DNA from 4 places in the Peribacillus sp. NPDC058075 genome. Region 2 is predicted to be linked to each of the others. Evidence: riboswitches for the same ligand, from Rfam matches in the RefSeq annotation. Region 2 holds a riboswitch; each other region holds the start of a gene.

The links. A riboswitch is a leader RNA that binds a small molecule or an ion and turns the genes downstream of it on or off. The one in region 2 is predicted to bind S-adenosylmethionine.
Region 1: it holds a riboswitch for S-adenosylmethionine, as region 2 does, so the genes downstream of both, ACFVS1_RS10630 (Na+/H+ antiporter NhaC family protein) here and ACFVS1_RS18505 (O-acetylhomoserine aminocarboxypropyltransferase/cysteine synthase family protein) in region 2, are expected to answer to the same signal.
Region 3: it holds a riboswitch for S-adenosylmethionine, as region 2 does, so the genes downstream of both, ACFVS1_RS07135 (bifunctional homocysteine S-methyltransferase/methylenetetrahydrofolate reductase) here and ACFVS1_RS18505 (O-acetylhomoserine aminocarboxypropyltransferase/cysteine synthase family protein) in region 2, are expected to answer to the same signal.
Region 4: it holds a riboswitch for S-adenosylmethionine, as region 2 does, so the genes downstream of both, ACFVS1_RS08430 (YezD family protein) here and ACFVS1_RS18505 (O-acetylhomoserine aminocarboxypropyltransferase/cysteine synthase family protein) in region 2, are expected to answer to the same signal.

Annotation. Positions count from the first base shown of each region.
Region 1 is NZ_JBHVSL010000001.1:2,143,063-2,148,778, forward strand. Features, by position in the region: gene ACFVS1_RS10620 (chromate transporter) at 1-311, shown strand, start outside; gene ACFVS1_RS10625 (chromate transporter) at 361-906, shown strand; gene ACFVS1_RS10630 (Na+/H+ antiporter NhaC family protein) at 1,215-2,519, opposite strand; SAM riboswitch class I at 2,713-2,820, opposite strand; gene ACFVS1_RS10635 (SOS response-associated peptidase) at 3,087-3,758, opposite strand; gene ACFVS1_RS10640 (hypothetical protein) at 3,819-3,974, opposite strand; gene hutG (formimidoylglutamase) at 4,259-5,215, opposite strand; gene ACFVS1_RS10650 (LysR family transcriptional regulator) at 5,340-5,716, shown strand, end outside.
Region 2 is NZ_JBHVSL010000002.1:156,041-161,756, forward strand. Features, by position in the region: gene ACFVS1_RS18505 (O-acetylhomoserine aminocarboxypropyltransferase/cysteine synthase family protein) at 1-1,275, opposite strand, end outside; SAM riboswitch class I at 1,378-1,484, opposite strand; gene ACFVS1_RS18510 (thioredoxin family protein) at 1,629-1,937, opposite strand; gene ACFVS1_RS18515 (toprim domain-containing protein) at 1,941-2,306, opposite strand; gene gcvH (glycine cleavage system protein GcvH) at 2,399-2,782, opposite strand; gene ACFVS1_RS18525 (arsenate reductase family protein) at 2,879-3,235, opposite strand; gene ACFVS1_RS18530 (acyl-CoA dehydrogenase family protein) at 3,377-5,164, opposite strand; gene ACFVS1_RS18535 (acetyl-CoA C-acetyltransferase) at 5,233-5,716, opposite strand, start outside.
Region 3 is NZ_JBHVSL010000001.1:1,404,795-1,410,510, forward strand. Features, by position in the region: gene ligD (DNA ligase D) at 1-809, opposite strand, end outside; gene ku (non-homologous end joining protein Ku) at 960-1,802, shown strand; gene ACFVS1_RS07130 (MOSC domain-containing protein) at 2,305-2,955, shown strand; SAM riboswitch class I at 3,067-3,165, shown strand; gene ACFVS1_RS07135 (bifunctional homocysteine S-methyltransferase/methylenetetrahydrofolate reductase) at 3,270-5,117, shown strand; gene metH (methionine synthase) at 5,110-5,716, shown strand, end outside.
Region 4 is NZ_JBHVSL010000001.1:1,688,415-1,694,130, forward strand. Features, by position in the region: gene pdxS (pyridoxal 5'-phosphate synthase lyase subunit PdxS) at 1-824, shown strand, start outside; gene pdxT (pyridoxal 5'-phosphate synthase glutaminase subunit PdxT) at 826-1,425, shown strand; partial or broken gene ACFVS1_RS08415 (SDR family NAD(P)-dependent oxidoreductase) at 1,579-2,323, shown strand; gene ACFVS1_RS08420 (TetR/AcrR family transcriptional regulator) at 2,496-3,083, shown strand; gene ssuE (NADPH-dependent FMN reductase) at 3,286-3,819, shown strand; SAM riboswitch class I at 4,094-4,202, shown strand; gene ACFVS1_RS08430 (YezD family protein) at 4,374-4,517, shown strand; gene ACFVS1_RS08435 (phosphoadenylyl-sulfate reductase) at 4,700-5,404, shown strand; gene sat (sulfate adenylyltransferase) at 5,457-5,716, shown strand, end outside.

The DNA of each region.
Region 1 (5,716 bases), on a different contig from region 2:
TCATTCATGATAACCCGAAGATAGAATCCGCATTCGTAGCGATCAGAGCTTCCATAGTAGCCATCATCGCCTATGCGGCCATCAAGATTGGTAAAACGGCTATTGTAGATAAAACAACTTTCTGTATTTTACTAGCAGGAATTCCAGTCCTTTTCTTTCTGCACCCTGTGATGGTTATAATAGCAGGAGCTGTAGCTGGTATTGTGACCGTCTCCATTAAGAGAAAATTAGGTTACGATGTCAAGATGGACAGAAAAGATATAGGAAATGAAGAAAATGATTTCGAACCTTTTATGGGTGCTGGCATATAGGTATATCAAAAGTAGGGTCTAACTAATTTTGAAGAAAGCGTGTGATAGAATGATGGAGTTGTGGGAGTTGTTTAGCACCTTCTTTATTATCGGCTTTGTATCGTTTGGAGGCGGATACGCCATGATTCCCGTAATAGAATCGGAAGTCTCACAGCATGGATGGATGACGACGCAGCAATTTGCTGATGTCATCGCCATTTCCGGTATGTCCCCAGGACCTGTCACTGCCAATAGTGCCATTCTCGTTGGCTATTCTACTGCCGGATTTGCAGGAGCTATATCATCTGTTGTCGGAATCTTGCTTCCTGCTATTATATTCGTAACCGTTATAGCCACCTTCTTTAGCAAATTGAATCAATACTCAATTATTCAATCCATGTTCTATGGACTAAGACCCATTGTCACTAGTTTAATCCTCTTTGCAGCGATCAGCTTTGCACTTTCCAATCATATGATAGCGTTGAACTTTTCATGGCATACGATAAGTTTATTACTCGTTTTTGGATTATCGTTATTTGCCCTAATGAAATTACGCTGGCACCCAGCCTATGTAATTATTCTTTCTGGTTTAGTTGGAGTCGTCCTCTATTCATGACAAATTTCGCACACACAACCATTATCATTTTGGACCGGAATTAAGCAGATAAATTGAAGACTCACTTAATTACTTTTAAACATTGATACTATATTCGTGCGATAAAACTCGATTATGTTTATGTATGTAACCCATACAGAAAACACCCTGTATCCAATGATTCAGGGTGTTCAGACTGTAGACAAACACGATGAAAATCTAGATTGTCTACAGTTTTTTTAGGGGTTTGTACAATTTGAACGTTGATTGGAACGTAGCACTCGCTTTTCCCGCAGGAGTCTCGCACATCCTTCCCAATCAACTTTGTTTTAGTTCTTCGATCCATCATTTCCCGGCTGAAACCGTGGAAAACCAATCAGGATGGCAATGACGCCGCAAAGTCCAATTAGTATTGGGTAATATGAATACTGCAGGATGCTTATCGGAGAAATCTTTGCTACCCCTGCTGCAACAAGCAGTTGTGCTCCATATGGTATCAACCCTTGGATACAACATGCAAATATGTCAAGCAAGCTCGCTGATTTACGCGGATCAATCCCATACTTTTCAGCGATATTTTTGGCAAGTGGCCCGGCAATGATAATCGAAATCGTGTTATTTGCCGTTGAAAGGTTTGTCAAACCAACAAGCCCCGCGATGCTGAATTCCGCGCCTTTTTTTGATTTGCTATTTCGGGTCACTAGGTGGAGTAGATAATCGATGCCACCATTATGTTTGATGACAGCTACCATACCTGCAATTAAAATGGCAAGGAAGGAGATTTCATACATTCCCGCCATTCCTTCTCCAACTTTTTGGATGACACCCAATGGTTGATAACTTCCGTCTGCCAACCCGATAATTCCGGCAAAGACGATTCCGATGGAAAGGACCAAGAACACATTGACTCCTGCCAATGCAGTAATCAATACGCAAAGATATGGAAGAATCTTCACCCAATTATAAGACTGTTGGGAGATGTCGGCTTGTTCACCCATCGTTAAAATTCCCAGGATGGCACATGTGATGATGGCCGCAGGTAAAACGATGAAAAAATTCACTTTAAACTTATCCTTCATTTTCGTTCCCTGAGTTCGAACTGCAGCGATTGTCGTATCTGAAATGAAGGAAAGGTTATCCCCAAACATCGCACCACCAATAACGGCCGCCATTGAAAGGGCAAGCGAAATATCTGTTTGCTCACTAATCCCGACCCCGATAGGTGCCAGTGCAACAATCGTTCCCATGCTTGTCCCCATGGATAAAGAAATAAAACAAGCAATAATGAAAATCCCTACCATTAATAGATTTTGCGGAAAAACAGCTAAGGCAAGATTCACTGTTGATTCAACTGCCCCCATGCCATTGGCAACTTCGGCAAATGCGCCAGCTAAAAGAAAAATGATAACCATTAACATAATATTGGCGTCCCCGGCACCTTTACAGAAGATATCAACCTTTTGATTGAATGTCTCTTTCCGATTCATTGCCAATGCAGCTGCCGAAGCAATTGAAATCGCTACAATCACCGGAAATGAATAAAAATCTTTAGTGATGATTCCGGACCCTATAAATAAAATTAAAAATACGACAAATGGGATCAATGCCCATGGATTCCCTTTATTGTTTGCAATCATGATGTACACCTCTTTTTATTTTCCCCGTGACATGTGTCACAGCTCTTATCCTATTAACAGATTTTGCAAATAACACCAGTTCGAATTTGATTATCAAGTCATGGAGCTATAGCCAAGAAACTGTCAGCATAAAAAAGACCCCTTCTATGATAACAACAAGAAGAGGTCTTTTAATTTATAAAAAACACTCTTCTTATCTTTCAGGCGAAACTCAGCCTGCTGGATTTGGCACAGCACTCCTATTAAGTCCGCTGCCGAGACATCTTCGGGCCAGTCCCTCCGTCTCTCTTGATAAGAAGATCTAAATTATATAATTTATCAAAATTACGATGTCAACCAGAAAAGAACCAGGATGAAAAGTTGCCAAAACCAATCTAGTTTCTGGAAAGTCGTTTTGAAAAGCAAATATAAGAGTACAGCATTTTGTCTATTTTCGCAAGGATTAGTTTTACATTACTTCTCATGCACTCCTTACTGGTTATAAAGAGATCTTGACATATGCAGTTAATCAGTTATTTTCATTTATCGGACAGAGTTCATATAAAAAAGAGGTCTAATGACCTCTCAGCAAATTTGTTGTATTAGGGTCGATGAATTATTCTTGGTCGAGTTCACATCAGTCGATACCTCAAAGGCTTCCATCTGTTCCGAATCGAATGACTTTAAATACTGCTGCAGATATGCTGGATCATTATTGGTTGGATTCAACCAATCTTTTTCATCTTCTGGTTTAAGGATGACAGGCATACGATCATGAATGCTAGTCATTAGCTCATTAGGAACGGTTGTTATAACGGAGCACGAATAGACGCTGATGCCTTCAGGAGATTTCCAGGATTCCCAGATACCCGCCATTCCAAATGGAGCATGATTCTTCAGTTTTATTCGCATCGGTATTTTTCTTTCCGGTGTCTTCTTCCATTCATAAAAAGAGTCAGCGATTATCAAGCATCTCTTCCTCATATACGCATTCCTGAAGCTTGCTTTCTCTGCAATGGTTTCCGCTCTGGCATTGATCATCTTGTAGCCCACTTTTTCGTCTTTTGCCCAGAAAGGAATGAGTCCCCACCGAAGATATCCAAGTCGATTCCTTGCCCCGTCATTAATGACGGAGAGCACGGATTGGGAAGGAGCAATATTGTAGCTGAATTGGTATTCCTCATCAAACGATCCTTGAATATCAAACCGATCTTTTATTTCTTCAATGTCAGTGAAAAGAGTAAAACGTCCACACATACTATCGCCTGCCGTATTAGAATTTATTACAGTGTAACAAATCGCTCGGACAGGCACAAATCAGCGTTCTAAAATCCTGATGTCGGTAAATGGTTGATTAAATAATTCGCTGGAAATCAAAAGAGTTCCAAGGACTTCTCTTTCATCTTCAGCTTTAATGATTTCCGACAAGATCAAGGTACTGCCATTCCTGACCGTCACTTTATATTCATTCATAAAAAACCCCCCCTAGATGGTTGTTATTATAAACCAAAAACCCACAAGTATCAGTAGTGAACTTTGGCAGAGTCATAGTTAATCCTATAACGGGTAGGCAAGCAATGGCCTGGACTGGACCATTAACCCGTGTAAATAAGCGTAAAAAAGACCGTCCATGAATGATTCACGGACAGCCCTGGTGCTGTCATAGGTTTTAGCCTCTACTGATAAATGATCATGGAGATAACTTGGAGGAAATCTGGACGGACCAAATTCGAATTGCCCTCTTCCATGTCCATTCATTATTTAAAATGCAGCAAAACTTCATTTATTAAATGTGCTGCCAATGTTACGGTTTTATTATTTTCGTCCAACGAAGGATTCACTTCCGAAATGTCAAAGGAGAGAATCTTTTCATTTGATACGATATGCCTAATAATCGCACGGACCAATTTCGGATTCAGTCCAAACGGAGATGGTGCACTTACCCCAGGTGCGTAGGCTGAATCAATAACGTCCGAACATAATGTAAGCATAATGCAGTCATATATATTAACGAATTCATTTATCCGCCTCTTTGTTTCATCCATTTCGTTCAATGACAAATCTTCTTCCAATATGTAGTCGACCTTACTTCTCTCAGCCGTTTCAAAAAGTGCCTTCGTATTCCCCTGCTTCTGAATTCCGACACATAAATATCCACAACTTTGATCTTCGTCCAAAATCTGCTTAAACATCGTTCCTGATGAACTTTCTTTTTCATAAGGCCTCATATCAAAGTGCGCGTCAATATTAATGATCCCCAATTTAGCTGTTGGTCCAATGGATTTCCTAATCCCAAGATAATGGCCATACAAGGTTTCGTGTCCTCCCCCAAGTATGATAGGAATCGCTTTAGCCTCCAATATTCTGTCAATAGCCGATCCCAATTCGAATTGGGCGGCCTCCATCTCCGTACTTTCACATATGACATCGCCAGCATCCACCAGCTCGGTATGGGGCGGTAAATGACAGGGTAATTTCGCCAAGTACTGCCTAATATGATCAGGACCCTCTGCAGCACCAACCCTGCCTTTATTCCTTTTGACGCCTTCATCACATTTGAAGCCAATCAACCCAAAGGTCTTTGATGCATTGGAAGAGATGGCTAATTCCGATATCGGAGCCAACCGTACTCTTTGGTGGTATCTGAAGCTGTCCATGTCAATTTGGGAGTCCATTCTTCCATTCCAATAGTTTGAAGTCGGATTTGTATACATAATTTCTCCTTTATTTAAAAAATTCCGAAATATCTTTTTTAAAAATTATAAATGAGATAATATATAATTACCAATACAAAAATTCAATATATCTATAGTTTAAAGCTATAGTAAGGAGAGATAAATGGATCTTCGTCAACTTCGGTATTTCACTACCACCGTCCAGGAAAAGAATTTTTCAAAAGCGGCAAAAATGCTGCATATATCACAACCTTCCCTAAGTAATGCCATAATGAAATTAGAAAATGAAGTTAGTTTACAGCTTTTGGAACGTAACACAAGGGGTCTTGATCTTACGGAAGCAGGAGGTCTTTTTTATGCGAGATCTGTTGATCTGTTAAGAAGATTCGATAATATGCAAGTGGAGCTTAAGGAAATGAAGGATGTTGGAAGCGGAACAGTATCTATAGGTTCCATAGAATCATTCAAATTTTGGTTCCCGAAGATAATCAGGAATTTCAAAATCAATTATCCTAATATTCATATAAAAGTAAAGGAAAT
Region 2 (5,716 bases):
TGCTTTTTCAATTGCCTGCTCCAAATCTTCTAGTAAATCCTCTACATTTTCAATCCCAATCGATAAACGGACTTGGTCGGCACTCACACCCGCTTTCGTAAGACCCGCCTCATTCAATTGTTGATGGGTCGTACTGGCTGGGTGGATGATCAAGCTCTTCGCATCACCAACATTCGCTACATGGGACCATAATTTCACCGCATTGATAAGTTTTGCCCCAGCTTCTCGATTACCTTGTATCCCAAATGTAACGACAGATCCAGCTCCCTTTGGCAAATATTTACCCGCAAGGGCTTTATCGGGATGATCCTCATCACCAGGATATGAAACCCAAGTCACGGCAGGATGGTTTTTTAAATATTTAATGACCGACTTGGTGTTTGCCAGATGCTCTTTCATCCTTACATGAAGCGTTTCAAGTCCAAGCGTAAACTGGAATGCACTTTGAGCACTTAGAGCAGGGCCTAAATCACGGAGTAACTGGACTCGGGCTTTCGTTATGAACGCGGCAGGTCCAACTGCCTCGGCGTATACCAGACCGTCGTAACTTGGGTCAGGCTCCGTGAAGCCAGGGTAATTTGGCGAGTTCCAATCGAATTTCCCACCATCCACGATGACACCGCCCAGCGTCGTTCCATTTCCCAGAAGCCATTTTGTAGCAGAATGGATGACAATATCCGCTCCAAAATCAATTGGTCTGCATAGATACGGTGTCGCAAAGGTATTATCAATGATCAAAGGTATTCCTGCATCATGGGCGATTTTCGCTACCGCTTCTATATCAAGCACCCTCAAACTTGGATTTCCGATCGTTTCAGCAAAAATGGCTTTAGTTCTTGGCGTAATCGCCCTTTTGAAATTTTCGGGGTCATCAGGAGAAACGAACTTCACTTTGATTCCATATTTCGGAAGAGTGTTTTCAAAAAGGTTATACGTACCGCCATATAATGTGGAGGCTGAAACAATCTCATCCCCTGCAGCAGCAATATTCAGAATTGAAAGTGAGATGGCCGCCATTCCGCTTGCTGTTGCCAATCCGCCGATACCGCCTTCCAATAAGGCCATTCTTTCCTCAAAAACGCTGACCGTGGGATTATGAAGTCGTGAATATATATAGCCATTCTCCTTTAGGCCAAATAAATTCGCTGCATGGTCGGTGTCTTTGAACAAGTATGCATTGCTTTGGTAAATAGGAACTGCACGGGCACCTGTTCCATCAGCTTGCAGACCGCCATGTACACTCAATGTTTCGAAACGCAACTTTTTCTCTGACATATGATTTCACCTTTTTCTATGGATTTAGTTGGAATTATATGATGGTCTCTGGTCTTTTATAAACAAAAAAACCACTTCAGCAAGAAGAGGTTTCAAGAACACACCTCATCTACCAGAGCCAACACTCTGCTGGAATTAGCACCGTATATAAAATTTATACCGGTTGCCGGGCTTCGTCGGGCCAGTCCCTCCGCCACTCTTGATAAGAACTATTAAATTCTGCCGTTACTTATTCAAAATATAGCATTTTAGATTAACTCAGTCAATGAATTGTTAGAATATTCTTTTTTTAATTTTTTTCTCGCATTCAAATGTCCGCAACAAAGAAACCAACCACGGTTCTGATTGGTTTCTTAGTTGATTTCCTTAAGCAATCCGTACAAATAAGGAACGGATTGAAAAGCATATATTTTTTTGTGCAGCTGTCCTTCTTTGAAAAGCAATAAACAAGGAACACTTTCGATTTCATATGTTTCGGCCATTGCATGGACATAATTCATATTCATTTTGCCTGCCTTCAATTCCGGGAATAGCTCCAGGGATATCGTCAGCATCTTGGAGGCAACCTGACAAGTGCCGCATAAAGGGGTATATAAATATAAGCAAAAAGTTTCCCCATTTTCAACAGCAAGCTTACACTCTTCTTCTTTCCATTCCTGCATCAATTAGTCGTTCACCCTTTGACTTAAAAATTTCATTTTCACATTCATATTAGCAGATAGAAGCACAGTTGCGATATGATGTTCGGGCGAGCTTTCCACTTCTTTGTACATTTTATTAATATACAGGTGGTTCGCTTCCGGCATTTCCCTTCGGAACTGCTTCCGCAGCTTTTCTCCTGATTCATCTGCGTCAAAAAGGAGATAAACATCACGGTCCATCAATTCATCCACTAATTCATCCAGTTTAGTTAATGATATGGTCCCATTCGTACATCTTATTTCCACATCTTCATTTAAAACGGAGGCAACTTTTCTTCTATCGGAACTGCCTTCTACAATGATCACTTTATCGAATTCGCCCCACTCCATGTCATCACTCCATCTCACGAATTATGTGTGCAACTGCCACAGTACAAAATGAAAAAGAGAGCAGGCCTTTTCAGTCCCCCCTCTCCTTTCTTTTAACCGTTGATTAAACTCTCATACTCTTCAGCGCTCATCAAGTTTTCAATATCACTGCTATTGGATGGCTCAAGCACGACCATCCATGCCTTTTCATAAGGAGACTCATTTACATATTCAGGGTTGTCACTTAAATCTTCGTTTACTTCAACAACCTTGCCACTGATAGGAGCATAAAGCTCAGAAACGGTCTTAACGGATTCAACACTTCCGAATGGTTCGTTCGCTTTCAATTCATCCCCGATTTCCGGAAGCTCAACGAATACGATGTCCCCAAGCTCAGACTGTGCGAAAGCTGTAATTCCAATGCGCACTGTTCCATCTTCCGTTTTGACCCATTCATGTTCTTTAGTGTAACGAAGTTCTTTTGGTGTTGTTGTCATTATTAACCCTCCATATGTACATCTTATTTTATCTATTCCATTATAAGGTAGATTGTTTGTTTAAGTAAGGAATTAACCAAATATTTCGAGAAATTTTCAGTTCCAAACCTGTTCGAATTGCTCCTCTTTGAAACCTACCGTCACTTTGGTGCCATCCGTAACAATCGGCCTTTTCAGAAGCATGCCATCCGTGGACAATATATCAAGCATCTCTGCTTCAGAAGCTTCTTTCAGCTTATCCTTTAAGCCAAGCTCCCGATATTTTTGACCGCTAGTATTGAAAAACTTCTTCAAATCCAAATTGCTGATTTTATATAGTTGTTCTATTTCTGTTCGCGAAGGCGGATTTTCCGCTATATGGATTGCTTCATATTGCAGTTCATGATTATCCAGCCACTTCTTCGCGTTACGGCATGTACCGCATTTTGGGTACCAATATAATGTTAAGCCCATCATTTCACCACCTATCAATAGAATACCCGTTTTCATCAAGCAATACAACGAATTGTCTTTTGAATTTCCAATGCGATTTCATCAAAGAAAATAAAGGGAATGCCTTTTCAGGCATTCCCTTTATTTTCTTTGATTCATTGCTTAAAGAGCATATTTTTCAGCTTCGATTACCTTGACGGAAGCTTCACGTTTTTTCGCAATGACATTGATCGGGTTATGTCTTGTCAGCTTGCGGAGCGACGCAAGCATGATTCGAAGAGTATCGCCTGTTTCCACTGCGATTAATGTTTCCTTTGCGTGCTGTTCTATTTCATTGAAAGCTTCCTGAACAAAGATTTCAGTGTAAAGCACCTTTTGTTTGTTCTTCTCCAGACCTGTAGCCGCTATTGCTTTTTCCGTACGCAATACCACGGATTCCGCTGCATAGGCAAGGGATGCGATATCAGCAATGTTGGAGAGGATTTCTTGTTCTTGATCAAGAGTTTTGCCGTATTTCTGTGCAGCAAGGCCAGCTGCCAGAATCCCGATTTTCTTAGCGTTTCTAACAAGCATTTTTTCTTGAGCCAATGGTTCATCACCAGGTTCTTCCGGCATCATCATCATTAATTCCTCTTGCAGGCCTTGAGCCTTTTGAAGAAGCGGCAATTCCCCTTTAAGTGCTTTCTTCAGGAAAGTTCCAGGGACAAGCAATCGATTGATTTCATTTGTACCTTCAAAGATCCGGTTAATCCGGGAATCACGATATGCTTTTTCAATTTCATACTCCTGCATGAAACCATAGCCCCCATGAAGCTGTACGCCTTCGTCCGTAACATAATCCAACACTTCGGAAGCGAAGAATTTATTCAATGAACATTCAATTGCATATTCAGCAATTGCAGCCGCCATTGATTTCCCATCTTTCACTTGCTCATCCGTCAATTTGCTTTGTCTTTGTTCATAAAGGCCAACGGTACGGTATACAGAGCTTTCTGCTGCATAAATTTTGGATGCCATTGTTGCAAGTTTTTCTTTCGTCAAGTTAAAATCGGAAATTTTCGTTTTGAACTGTTGACGTTGATTCGTGTAAGCTGCCGTAATTTCAAGGGCACGTTTAGATCCGCCGACAGCACCGACGCCTAATTTATAACGGCCGATATTCAGGATATTGAAAGCGATGACATGCCCTTTTCCGGCTACCCCCAAAAGGTTTTCGACTGGTACATGTACATCTTCAAGGATTAATGTACGTGTGGATGAGCTTTTGATTCCCATTTTCTTCTCTTCAGCACCAGTTGATACGCCTTTATAATCACGCTCAACAATGAAAGCAGAGAATTGTTCGCCGTCGATTTTGGCGTATACACAGAAGACATCTGCAAAACCTGCATTTGTAATCCATTGTTTTTCACCATTTAAAATATAATGTGTTCCTTCGGCATTCAATTTCGCTGTCGTTTTTGCTCCCAAGGCATCTGAACCTGAGCTTGGTTCCGTTAAGGCATACGCAGCAATCTTCTCACCCGTTGCCAGTAAAGGGAGGTATTTTTTCTTTTGTTCTTCATTCCCGAATAATACGATCGGCAAAGATCCGATCCCTACATGTGCACCATGCGTAATTCCAAAGCCGCCTGAAAGTGCCATTTTTTCTGTAATCAATGCAGAACTGATTTTATCAAGACCCAATCCGCCGTATTCCTCAGGAACGTCAGCACCAAGTAAACCGATTTCACCTGCATGCTTCAGTAATTTAACGGAACGGTCAAATTCATGGTTTTCTAAATGTTCAACCTGCGGCAGAATTTCATTCACTACGAAATCCTCAGCAGTTTTGGCGATCATTTTATGCTCATCAGTATAATCTTCCGGTGTAAACACTTGATCATACGTAATATCTTCCACTAAAAAGGCTCCGCCTTTAATGAGGTTATCTGTAGTTTGATTGGACATGTTATTTCCTCCTAAGTTTTAAGATAGTAAACCCGCCGGAAGCATGACAGCTTCCGGGAGGGGTGGGATTACGCCAATAATTCAAATACTCCAGCAGCACCCATTCCGCCACCGATACACATTGTCACGACTCCGAACTGTTGGTTTCTGCGTTTCATTTCATGTAGCAGGCTTAATGTCAATTTTGCCCCCGAACATCCTAGTGGATGGCCTAAGGCGATGGCTCCGCCATTTACATTGACAATCTCTTCATTCAAACCGAGCTCACGAATGATTTGAATGGATTGGGAAGCAAAGGCTTCATTCAGTTCAAATAAGCCAATATCCGATAACTCAAGACCCGCTAGCTTCAAAGCTTTAGGAATGGCTGCAATCGGTCCGATACCCATGATTTCAGGCGGTACTCCTGCGACAGCAAAGGAACGGAACTTACCCATCGGTTTCAACCCTAATGAAGAGGCCTTTTCCCCATCCATGACCATGACCGCGGCTGCACCATCACTCGTTTGTGATGAATTCCCTGCTGTTACGGATCCTGTAACAGAGAATGCA
Region 3 (5,716 bases), on a different contig from region 2:
ATATAAAAAAATTGTGTATCTTCGTCAGATGCATTTTGCTTGATCAGCTGATGCAATATACTTTTATCTTGAGAACTCAGTCCATTTTTAACACTTCCGATTTTCGTTACGGCACCATCTTTGAAAACTGCGAGGGAAACGTAACCATTTTCTTTGTGCAATGCTGTAATGAAACAAGAAACGGTCTTCCAGTTTTTCACCTTAATCCATGATGTAGTACGTTTACCTTCTTGCCAAGTACCTCGAATTTCCTTGGCGACAACCCCTTCGCCATCTAATAGGGTGACCTTATTCAAGGCATTATCCAAAATGTCAAAACTTTCTATTAATTGTATCAAAGCCTTATCGTTGGGATTAGGCGGAATAGGAAAGCCGAGTTTTGCCCCCATATTCAACATCAATTCCCTACGTTCTTCCATAGGTTTAGCTGCTAAGTCTTTTCCGTTGATGCGAAGCAGGTCAAACGCTATAAACCGGCATGGGGAAAAGCGGGCTTTTTCAGATATTAAGGATTGTTTTCCAAGGCGCCCTCGCCACTGTATTTGAAAAAAGTCCGCTTTCGCTTCATTGGTAAGCCAGACCAATTCTCCATCTAACTGAAGCGGGAGATATTCTTCCAGGTCCATTTCTTTGATGTAAGCAATGATTTCTGGGAATTGTGGTGATAATTCCTTCTCGTTCCGACTCGAAATGCTTATGGTATCGGAATCAATCGTTAAAATGGCCCTAAAACCGTCATATTTGACTTCATAACGCCAATCCTTGGAGCTGGGGGCTTCGGGGTAATAGGTTGGCAGCATCGGTTTCATTTTTGTATCACCTCCGCAAATAATTGGTTAACATTATTTTGCCAAAAAAACGAAGTGTTAGAGTTGGCAATTGTTTTTTCGGATTTTTTTGGACAAAGGGGAATAATAAAATTGTTCTTCTCTTTAAAAATAAGTTATGAGGTGACGAATATGCATACGATGTGGAAGGGAAGCATATCATTCGGTTTGGTGAACATTCCGATCAAACTTCATGCTGCAACGGAGGATAAGGATATTTCTTTAAGGACGTTGCATAAGGAATGTCATTCACCGATTAAATACGAAAAAGTTTGTCCGGTATGCGAGAAAGAAGTGGGTAAGGATGATATTGTCCGGGCTTTTGAGTATACAAAGGGAAAATTTGTTGTATTGGAAGACAATGAACTGGAGCAACTGAAAAAACAAAACGAAGAAAAAGCCGTGGAAATCGTGGATTTCGTTAAAATTGAAGAAATAGATCCCATTTATTTCAATCGGAGTTACTACATGTCCCCTAATGACGGAGGGATAAAAGCTTATTCCCTTTTGAGGCAGGCCCTCAAGGAATCGAATAAGGTAGGATTAGCGAAAATCATCATTCGCTCTAAAGAACAAATGGCGGTAATCCGAGTCGTTGATAATACCTTGGTGATGGAAACGATTCATTATCCGGATGAAGTCCGTTCCACAGCGGATGTTCCGAATATCCCAGCTAATGATACCATTGTAAAAAAAGAAATCGATACTGCCGTATTATTGATAGATCAATTAACGACTACTTTCGATCCGACAAAATACACGGATGACTATCGAACCGCGTTGCTAGAATTGATTGAATCAAAGAAAACGGGACAGACGACGATTACATCCAAAACAAAAGAACCAGTTTCCAACAATGTAACCGATTTAATGGAGGCATTACAGGCATCCATTGACCGTACGAAACATGATGAACCGGAAAAGAAAAAGACGACCCGAAAGAAAGCGGCGCCGAAAAAAAAGAAACAAGCTTAAACAGGAAGCTGAGCGGAAGACATATGGTGTCGCTCGGCTTTCTGCTTGTTTTAGAAAGGAATCAGGAATTTTATAAGGGAGTGAAAGTGACTTTACATGGAAGGATTTGTATAGAAAGGAAAGTGCAAATAGGTAAGCGAATCACGATTTAAGGGTATGGATGGAATAAAAGAAAATAAATGGATGGAAATGGAGGCAAAAAAATTCGCTCCCTAAAGAGCGACAATGAGGAATTCAATCGTGAAAATCAACATATAGGCGAACGGTTGTAGTTTTCGACTATATATTGTGTTCATATTCTACCATATTTAATTCTGAAATAGCAACTAAATTACTGAAACTAACCTATGAATTTTTCTGGAAATCAATGATATTTTGTCCATTTAACGGATTATGTGGCTTTTTCACTTCAAATACTTTTAAAAAGCTACAGAATAAATGGATTTTTAGTATAATTTATACATATAGGATGATATAAATTAAATAGGAATGGAAGATGCAAATGGAAAATGGAAAAATCAAATCACTTCATGCCGGAAAGCCGAAACAGGAAATTTTTTCGAATGTCGATATCTTTTCAGCCATGGATAAACAAGTACATGATCATGTGACAGTGACTAAATCAGGCATAAATGGTGATGGGATAGGTAATGTAGAGTTCCATGGAGGTCCTGATCGGGCTTTGTGCTTTTACCCCTTTGAGCATTATTCATTATGGAATGAAAAATTCTCTAAAAAGCTTGATATCCCAGCATTCGGTGAAAATTTAACCGTAGAGGGGATGAGGGAAGAAGACACGTATATCGGCGATATATATCAAATAGGCGAAGTGATTGTGCAAATTAACCAGGGGAGGATACCTTGTTCGACCATTTCCCACTTTAATCAAGAACCTAAGTTTTTGGAACTTGTGCTGAAAACGAGTTTCACTGGTTATTTTGCAAGAGTACTTCAAGAAGGAACGATAAATAAGCAAAACGAAATCGTGCTAATAGATCGTTTGCAAGAAAAAATTTCAGTTCATTATGCAACAGAGGTAATCCTACATAAACGAGATGACCTGGAAGGCGCTAAGGCTTTACTTACTCTAGACTCGTTAGCGGAAGACTGGAAACAAAGAATCTTGAAGAGGGTTAAACCCGCAAAAGATTGAATCATTTTTGCAAAAGTGAAAAAAATGTCGATCAGGTATTGAAATTGACAGATTATTAATGTAAATTAAATATAATCTAATTTTGAAATCTTGTGAAAATTATATAAATGGATCTTATCGAGAGAGGTGGAGGGACTGGCCCGAAGAAACCTCAGCAACCAGCTTAGGCAAAGGTGCTAAATCCAGCAAGCAGAGCTTGATAGATGAGGAGAATGTTTCAAAAAACCTTCTTCTTTGAGAAGGTTTTTTTTTCTTTTCTCTCATACTCATAAAATACGACAAAAACAGGACTGTTTTTGAGAGAGGGTGTAATGATGAATTTTCGTAAAGAAGTGAAAGAAAGAATGTTGGTTGGGGAAGGGGCAATGGGGACCTTATTGTACTCAAATGGCATCGATCAATGTTATGAGGAATTAAACTGCACGAATCCAAATCAAATAGAGTCCATCCACCGTGCCTATCTGGAAGCTGGTGCAGATATCCTTCAATCAAATACATACGGAGCTAATTTCAACAAATTGAAACGGTATGGTCTTGAAGATGAAGTTAACAGAATCAACCGCCAGGGAGTCATTCTAGCTAAAAAAGCGGCAAAAGGAAAGGCGTATGTCTTCGGTACCATAGGGGCACAGCGGAGTATCAGGAAATCGGATTTAAGCATGGAAGAGATTAAACGGGGTTTTCGTGAACAGCTATACAGTCTGTTGATGGAAAACCCGGATGGAATTCTCTTGGAAACCTTTTATGACCTGGAAGAGCTGGAAACCGTCCTGCAAATCGTGAAAAATGAAACTGGACTGCCGATCATCGCAAATGTTTCGATGCATGAACTGGGTAATCTTCAAAATGGAATCCATTTAAATGAAGCCTTTCAAAAACTCGAGCAACTGGGTGCCGATGTTGTTGGGGTGAATTGCCGTCTTGGTCCACATCATATGATCCGTGCCTTGGAAGAAGTGAGTTTGCCGAAGGAAGCATCGATTGCCATATACCCTAATGCCAGCCTTCCTGATTATGTGGATGGAAGGCTCGTCTATAAAGCCGTGCCGGAATACTTTGGGTCAAGTGCCTTGGAACTTCGTGAGCAAGGTGCTTCTATCATAGGCGGGTGCTGTGGAACGACTCCACTGCATATCCAAGCTGTAAAGAATGCGATCGGAAGTTTTGCTCCTGTAAAAGAGAAAGTTACGAAATCCCGCGAAATAGAAATAATTGAAGTGAACGATAGAGAATTGGAGCTTCCACTGTACGAAAAGGCTAAAACGGAAAGGACGATCCTAGTTGAACTTGATCCACCGAAAAAACTGGGAATAGAGAGTTTCATGACCGGTGCTGAGGTTTTGAAAAAAGCAGGGGTCGATTCCATTACATTGGCGGATAATTCACTTGCCTCACCAAGGATATCGAATGATGCATTGGCTAACTTACTTAAGAACCAATTGAATATTAATCCGATGGTGCATATAACATGCCGGGATCGAAATTTGATTGGCCTCCAGTCACATTTAATGGGTCTGCAGACGGTAGGGCTGAATGAATTATTGATCATCACCGGAGATCCTTCAAAAATAGGGGACTTTCCGGGTGCCACCTCGGTTTATGATTTATCTTCCTTTGACCTTATAAGCATGGTCAAACAATTTAATGAAGGTCTTTCCTATTCCGGACAAAGTTTGGGTCAACGGGCAAATTTTAAAATTGCGGCAGCGTTTAATCCTAATGTGAAATATCTGGATAAAGCCGTACTGAGAATGGAAAAGAAGATTTCCTGCGGTGCTCAATCATTTTTGACACAGCCAATTTATTCAGTGGAGCAAATCGAAGAAGTACATGAAGCTACAAAACATTTAGAAACTCCGATTTTCATCGGTATCATGCCTTTGACAAGCACCCGGAACGCAGAATTCATCCATAATGAGATCCCTGGCATTAAATTGCCTGATAACGTAAGAAGGGCCATGGCTTTAGCGGGGGATGACCCTGTAAAGTCAAGGATTGAAGGGGTCAATATCGCGCGGGAACTGGTGGACGCGGCAAGGGAAAAATTCAAGGGCATATATTTAATCACTCCGTTCCTTCGCTATGAAATGACGGCGGAACTTACGAAATATATTAGAAAAGTCGATAGTAAACAGACATCAGAGGTGGCAGTACATGAATAAAAAAGCGATTCAAGATCAGTTAAATTCTAAGATTCTCCTGCTTGATGGGGCGATGGGAACCATGCTTCAGGCGGAGAATTTGACAGCAGACGATTTTGGCGGTGAACAATTCGAGGGCTGCAATGAATATTTATCACTGACGCAACCGGAAATCATCCAATCCATTCATGAAAAATATTTAGCGGCGGGCGCAGATATCATTGAAACCAATACCTTTGGAGCGACCAGCATCGTTCTTGATGAATACCAAATAAGCACGATTGCCTACAAGCTAAATAAAATTTCAGCTGAGCTTGCCGTTAAAGCTTGTGAAAAGTATTCCAATGAGGAATGGCCAAGGTATGTAGCCGGATCGATGGGCCCCACTACAAAAACGCTTTCCGTAACGGGCGGAACGACTTTTGATATTTTAACCGATTCTTATGAAGAACAGGCACTGGGTCTCTTGGATGGCGGTGTAGACTTGCTGTTGGTGGAAACCTGTCAGGATATGCTTAATGTCAAGGCTGCCTTTTCTGGAATCAAAGCAGCATTTGCAAAAACAGGAAAAGATGTGCCTGTCATCATATCAGGAACAATAGAACCGATGGGCACGACAC
Region 4 (5,716 bases), on a different contig from region 2:
TAATCATGGACGTCATTAACGCAGAACAAGCAAAAATCGCAGAAGCATCCGGTGCAGTCGCTGTCATGGCGCTGGAAAGGGTACCTTCTGACATCCGTGCGGCTGGCGGTGTAGCACGGATGGCAGATCCGCGAATTGTCGAGGAAGTAATGAATGCAGTGTCCATCCCGGTCATGGCTAAAGCAAGGATTGGCCATATTGTTGAATCAAGGGTCCTGGAATCCATGGGAGTGGATTATATCGATGAAAGTGAAGTGCTGACACCTGCTGATGAAGAATACCATATTCTAAAAAGTGATTTCACAGTACCTTTCGTTTGTGGCTGCCGTGATTTAGGCGAAGCTGCACGCCGTATCGGCGAAGGAGCATCAATGCTTCGTACAAAAGGTGAACCAGGAACGGGTAATATTGTGGAAGCTGTGCGTCATATGAGAAAGGTACAGTCACAAATTCGTAAAGTGAGCATCATGAGTGATGATGAATTAATGACAGAGGCAAAAAATATTGGAGCCCCTTATGAAATTTTAAGAGAAATCAAACGCACAGGAAAATTGCCTGTAGTCAACTTTGCAGCCGGCGGAATTGCCACTCCAGCAGATGCAGCATTGATGATGGAATTGGGAGCAGATGGCGTATTCGTTGGGTCGGGTATTTTTAAATCTGAAAATCCAGAAAAATTCGCATCGGCAATCGTTCAAGCTACTACATATTTCACCGATTATGAATTGATTGGCCGGTTGTCCAAAGAGTTAGGCAGTGCAATGAAAGGAATCGATATTTCCAAACTAGCTCCGGCAGAACGGATGCAGGAACGTGGATGGTAATATGATAACTATTGGTGTTTTGGGATTACAGGGAGCAGTTGAAGAACACTTGAATCAAATCAAAGCTGCCGGTGAACAAGCAATTATAGTAAAAAAACCGGAGCAATTGCTGGAAATCGATGGCTTGATCATTCCAGGCGGAGAAAGCACGACGATGAGGAAGCTTATGGATCGTTATGGATTTATGGAACCTGTCAAAACTTTCTTCGAAGATAAAAAACCAATTTTCGGTACATGTGCAGGGATGGTATTGGCGGCCAATGAATTGACTGGCGATGAGAAGGCCTATCTTGGACTAATGGACATTTCCGTGAAAAGGAACGGATTTGGACGTCAAAAGGATAGTTTCGAGGCTGACCTATCTATCAAAGGAATGGAAACCCCTTATAAGGCAGTTTTCATCCGGGCGCCATTTGCTGATGGAATTGGAGAAGGTGTAGAAGTATTGGCTGTTTATGAAGAGAATGTAGTGGCTGCGAGACAAGACCATGTCCTCGTTAGTGCGTTTCATCCAGAATTAACAGGTGATGATCGTTTCATGCAGCTTTTCATTGAAATGGTGAAGACATCCATAGGTAAGGCCGAATTGAAAACCTGTTAAACAAATGAAGCTGTCCTAATAATAGGACAGCTTTACTTTTGAAAGTTCAAAAGTCTATAAAAATACATATTGCTTGAATTACATATTCCTTACTTTTATAATAAAAAAGTAAGTAAACACTTACTGTATTTTTAGTGTTGAAAGGGAATGTATATGACAGCAAGAGTTGCAGTTATTACAGGAGGAGCAAGCGGTATTGGCCGAGCCGCATGCTTGAAATTCGCAGTAAAAGGGGACAAGGTCGTTGTTGCGGATTTTAATGAAGAAATGGGACAGGAAACCGTTGAACAGATAACAGCGGATGGCGGAGAGGCCATTTTTGTTAAAACGGATGTTTCTAAACAGGATGATGTTGAATCCTTAATCAACAAAACAGTGGAGACATTCGGAAGGATCGATATCATGTTTAATAATGCCGGCATCGGTGCAGGCGGTATGATTCTCGATCAAGATATGGGGGTTACTTAAAAACGATTGGAGTGAACCAGCATGGAGTTGCCTTTGGTATCATGGCAGCAGGACGGAAAATGAAGGAGTTAGGTAACAAGGGTGTCATTATTAATACCGCTTCTGTGTTTGGTTACTTAGCTTCCCACGGAACCTTTGCCTATCAAGCGACTAGAGGAGCTGTAAGAATGATGACACAGACAGCTGCATTGGAATTAGGTGCTTATGGCATACGGGTAGTGGGCATTGCTCCAGGCGGGGTTGACACTCCTATCATTCAAGGCTATAAAGATATGGGAATCATCGATAAATTGAATGCAAGTCAAATGCGCGGTAAATTAATTAAGCCAGAAGCGTTGCAAATGCCGACTATCTAATATCATTAGAGGAAGCGGATGCGATCAATGGAAGTGTAGTCATGGTCGATGATGGCTATGCAGCCTTTAAATGATTTTCTCTAAAAGAAAACATCGTCCAAATCAGAGATGTTTTCTATTTATGATATATGGGAATATTGAATTCTAATGAATCATAGGTAATATTGACCGATGGATACCACCGGGATATCATGGAAAATAGATTGGTGACACTGGTCTTATCATTATAAAAGAAGGTTGATATTTTTGAAAAAAGGGCAGCAAACGAAAGAACGAATCATAAATGTAGCCCGGACTCTTTTTGCCACTAAAGGTTTTGACATGACAAGAACGAATGAAATTGCCTCTGCTTGCAATGTTTCCGAAGCTACTATTTACAAATACTTTGACAGCAAAAAAGATTTGCTATTGGCTACCATTACGCCTGATGAGAAAGAGGAATTTGAAGACGGGACTAGCCATCTATCTACGGATGATCTAGTGGAGAATCATGTTTGCACCATGATAAATAAAATTCTTGATAATAAAGAACAGTTTTCGATACTATTCAGGGAAACACAATTCGATCAAGATATTTCGAAGCAATATGTAGATCAGATCTTCAAGCCGAATGCCAGGCATATTGAAATACAGAAGAGAATAGATAGTGGTGAGATACAATATATCTCTGATATTATCCTATTTAATGTAGGGATCATTTCTTTCACATTGGCATTATCTACACATTATGAGATCCATCAGCAGAAAAAGGAGCCATATTTTACTTCTGAACGAATTAAGAGCATTGCTCAACTTTTGGTATATGGCATTCATGGCAAACAAAAACATACATAATGAAACAGTCATATTGAAGGGCATGAGCATCAAGCCGCAAATATGACCGTTTTGTTTTCCTTCAGATCCGATGGAGTAAATTCTTTAAACTAGAGTGTAAGATTTGACTTATATTTTTCAGACTATTACGATAAAAGCATGCTGTACGAAATGTATATGAAGATTTATCTGGAAATCATGTAATATTGGAGGGGTATATTAAATGAGCGATATCGTAATATTATCAGGAAGTCCGGCTATTCCGTCCAGAACGGACATCTCATTAAAACATATTCAAACATTAGTCGAAAACGAAGGATTTACCACAGCTTATTTCTCAATTACGGATTTCTCAGCAGATGATTTATTCCAAGGGAAATATAATAGCGAAGATATCTTAAAACTTTCTGAGAAAATTCAAGCAGCTAGAGGCGTCATTATTGGTTCACCGGTTTATAAGGCTTCTTATACAGGTGTATTGAAGGCCTTGATTGACTTGCTGCCAGAAGGTGCTTTTAAGGGTAAGCCAGTACTGCCAATCATGATTGGCGGAAGTAACAGGCATCTATTGGCGATTGACTACGCACTTAAACCATTAATTTCAATTTTAAAAGGCGAGCCGCTGCAGGGCATATATTTTGTTGATAAAGAAATAGATAAACAGAATTCAGAAAACCCGATTAATGATTTGCATTTAATTGATCGGGTCCAGAGTCAAGTTCAAGAATTTGTAGAAGCGATACAGTTAAGAAATTAATGAATTCTCCCTTCTATAAAAAGGGCTGGAATTAAAAAAAATATTTTTTCAATTGATGACAGGCGCCATAAATAGCTTCTTAATGAAAATAGACTCATTTTTTTGGAGGTTTTATCTAAAAAGACGAGTCTATTTTCGTATTTACATGAACATAAAATCATAATTGGAATAGTGTGTATAAAAATAACAGTTCATCCATAATATTAAACCAAGTTATTTTATAAGAAAACTCCATTGACAAGGATTAAATATATGTTAATATTTAAAATAATAAAACTTATCCAGAGCGACGGAGGGAATTGGCCCTTTGAAGTCCGGCAACCTGCATGATCGATGCAAGGTGCTACCTCCAACAAAATGTTGATCATTTTGGAAGATAAGGTAAAGATATTTACCTTGGGATCTTTCCATCATGGAAAGATTTTTGTTTTTTTGGAAAGTTGTAGGCAAACCATAACAATGTAAGGTTGTTTGGAATTATATAAATCTAAGAAATTCATTTAATCAGCGGTGAAAATAAGAAATTCGCGGATTTTCTTAAAGGAGGAACAGGCTTGGATAAAGAGAATCAGCTTGAAGAAATATTTGAACGACTTCAAGAAATGCTTAATACTATGAAATATGGATCCATTACACTTATTGTCCAGGATGGTAAAATCATTCAAATGGAAAGAAATGAAAAATTAAGAATTAAATAAGGTATCTGCTGACTAGAAAAACTAGAGGCGGGTTTAACTGATATAAAGAGAGTATTGGTTAGATTCGTCTCTTTTTTCCTAGAGTCAAACAAACTGGAGAAGATTACAACGGGTATTGATCAACAGTTACTCTAACCTGATACAGCAAGTTTTTAGAGGGGGCTACAAAGTTGGCTGCATTAATAAACTATGAAAATTTCAACACTGGGGATTTCCCTGTATTTCCCGAAGACAGTGAGACAAAAGGTGCTTTGGAAGTTCTGCAATGGGCGAATGACCATTATGGAAACGAACTGATCTATGCTTGCAGTTTTGGCATCGAAGGCATCGTGCTTACGGATTTATTGGCGAAGGTCAATCCTTCTGCCAAAATAGTTTTCCTTGATACAGATGTTCATTTTGAGGAAACTTATCAATTGATCGAGCAAGTGAAAAAGCGATATCCAAAGCTTTCGATCGAAATGAAGAAACCAGCCTTGACGCTTGAGGAACAAGCAGCTGAATATGGGGATGAATTATGGGTGAGAGATTCCAATAAGTGCTGTAACATCCGTAAAATCATTCCGCTTACCGATGTGCTTTCAACGGCAACAGCATGGCTTTCAGGACTGCGGAGGGAGCAATCCGAAACAAGGGCTTTGACCGAGTATATCAATAAGGATAATAAGTTCAAGTCAGTTAAAATATGTCCACTCATACATTGGACATGGAAAGATGTATGGCGCTACGCCCACAAAAACGGACTTCCATATAATATCCTGCATGATAATGGATATCCGAGCATTGGATGTAAAACATGTACTGCACCAGCCTTCAATGCAGATGATTTACGCTCAGGCCGTTGGCAAGGAGCTCAAAAAACGGAATGCGGATTGCATTTATCTTAAATAAATAAAAACCAGAGGCTTAAATAAATAGAAACCATAGGGGGAAATTAGCATGACAATCAGTTTACCGCACGGAGGAACATTAATCGATCTTTGGGAACCAAATTATGATATTAGTAAAATAACAAAGTCAATCGAAATCGATGAAATTGCTTTAAGTGATCTTGAATTGATAGGCACTGGTGCCTACAGTCCGATTAATGGATTCTTTACAAAAAGTGACTATGAGACAGTGGTCAAGGATATGAGGCTTAACAGCGGTCATGTATGGAGCATCCCGATTACGCTGCCTTTGACCGAAGAAATTGCAGA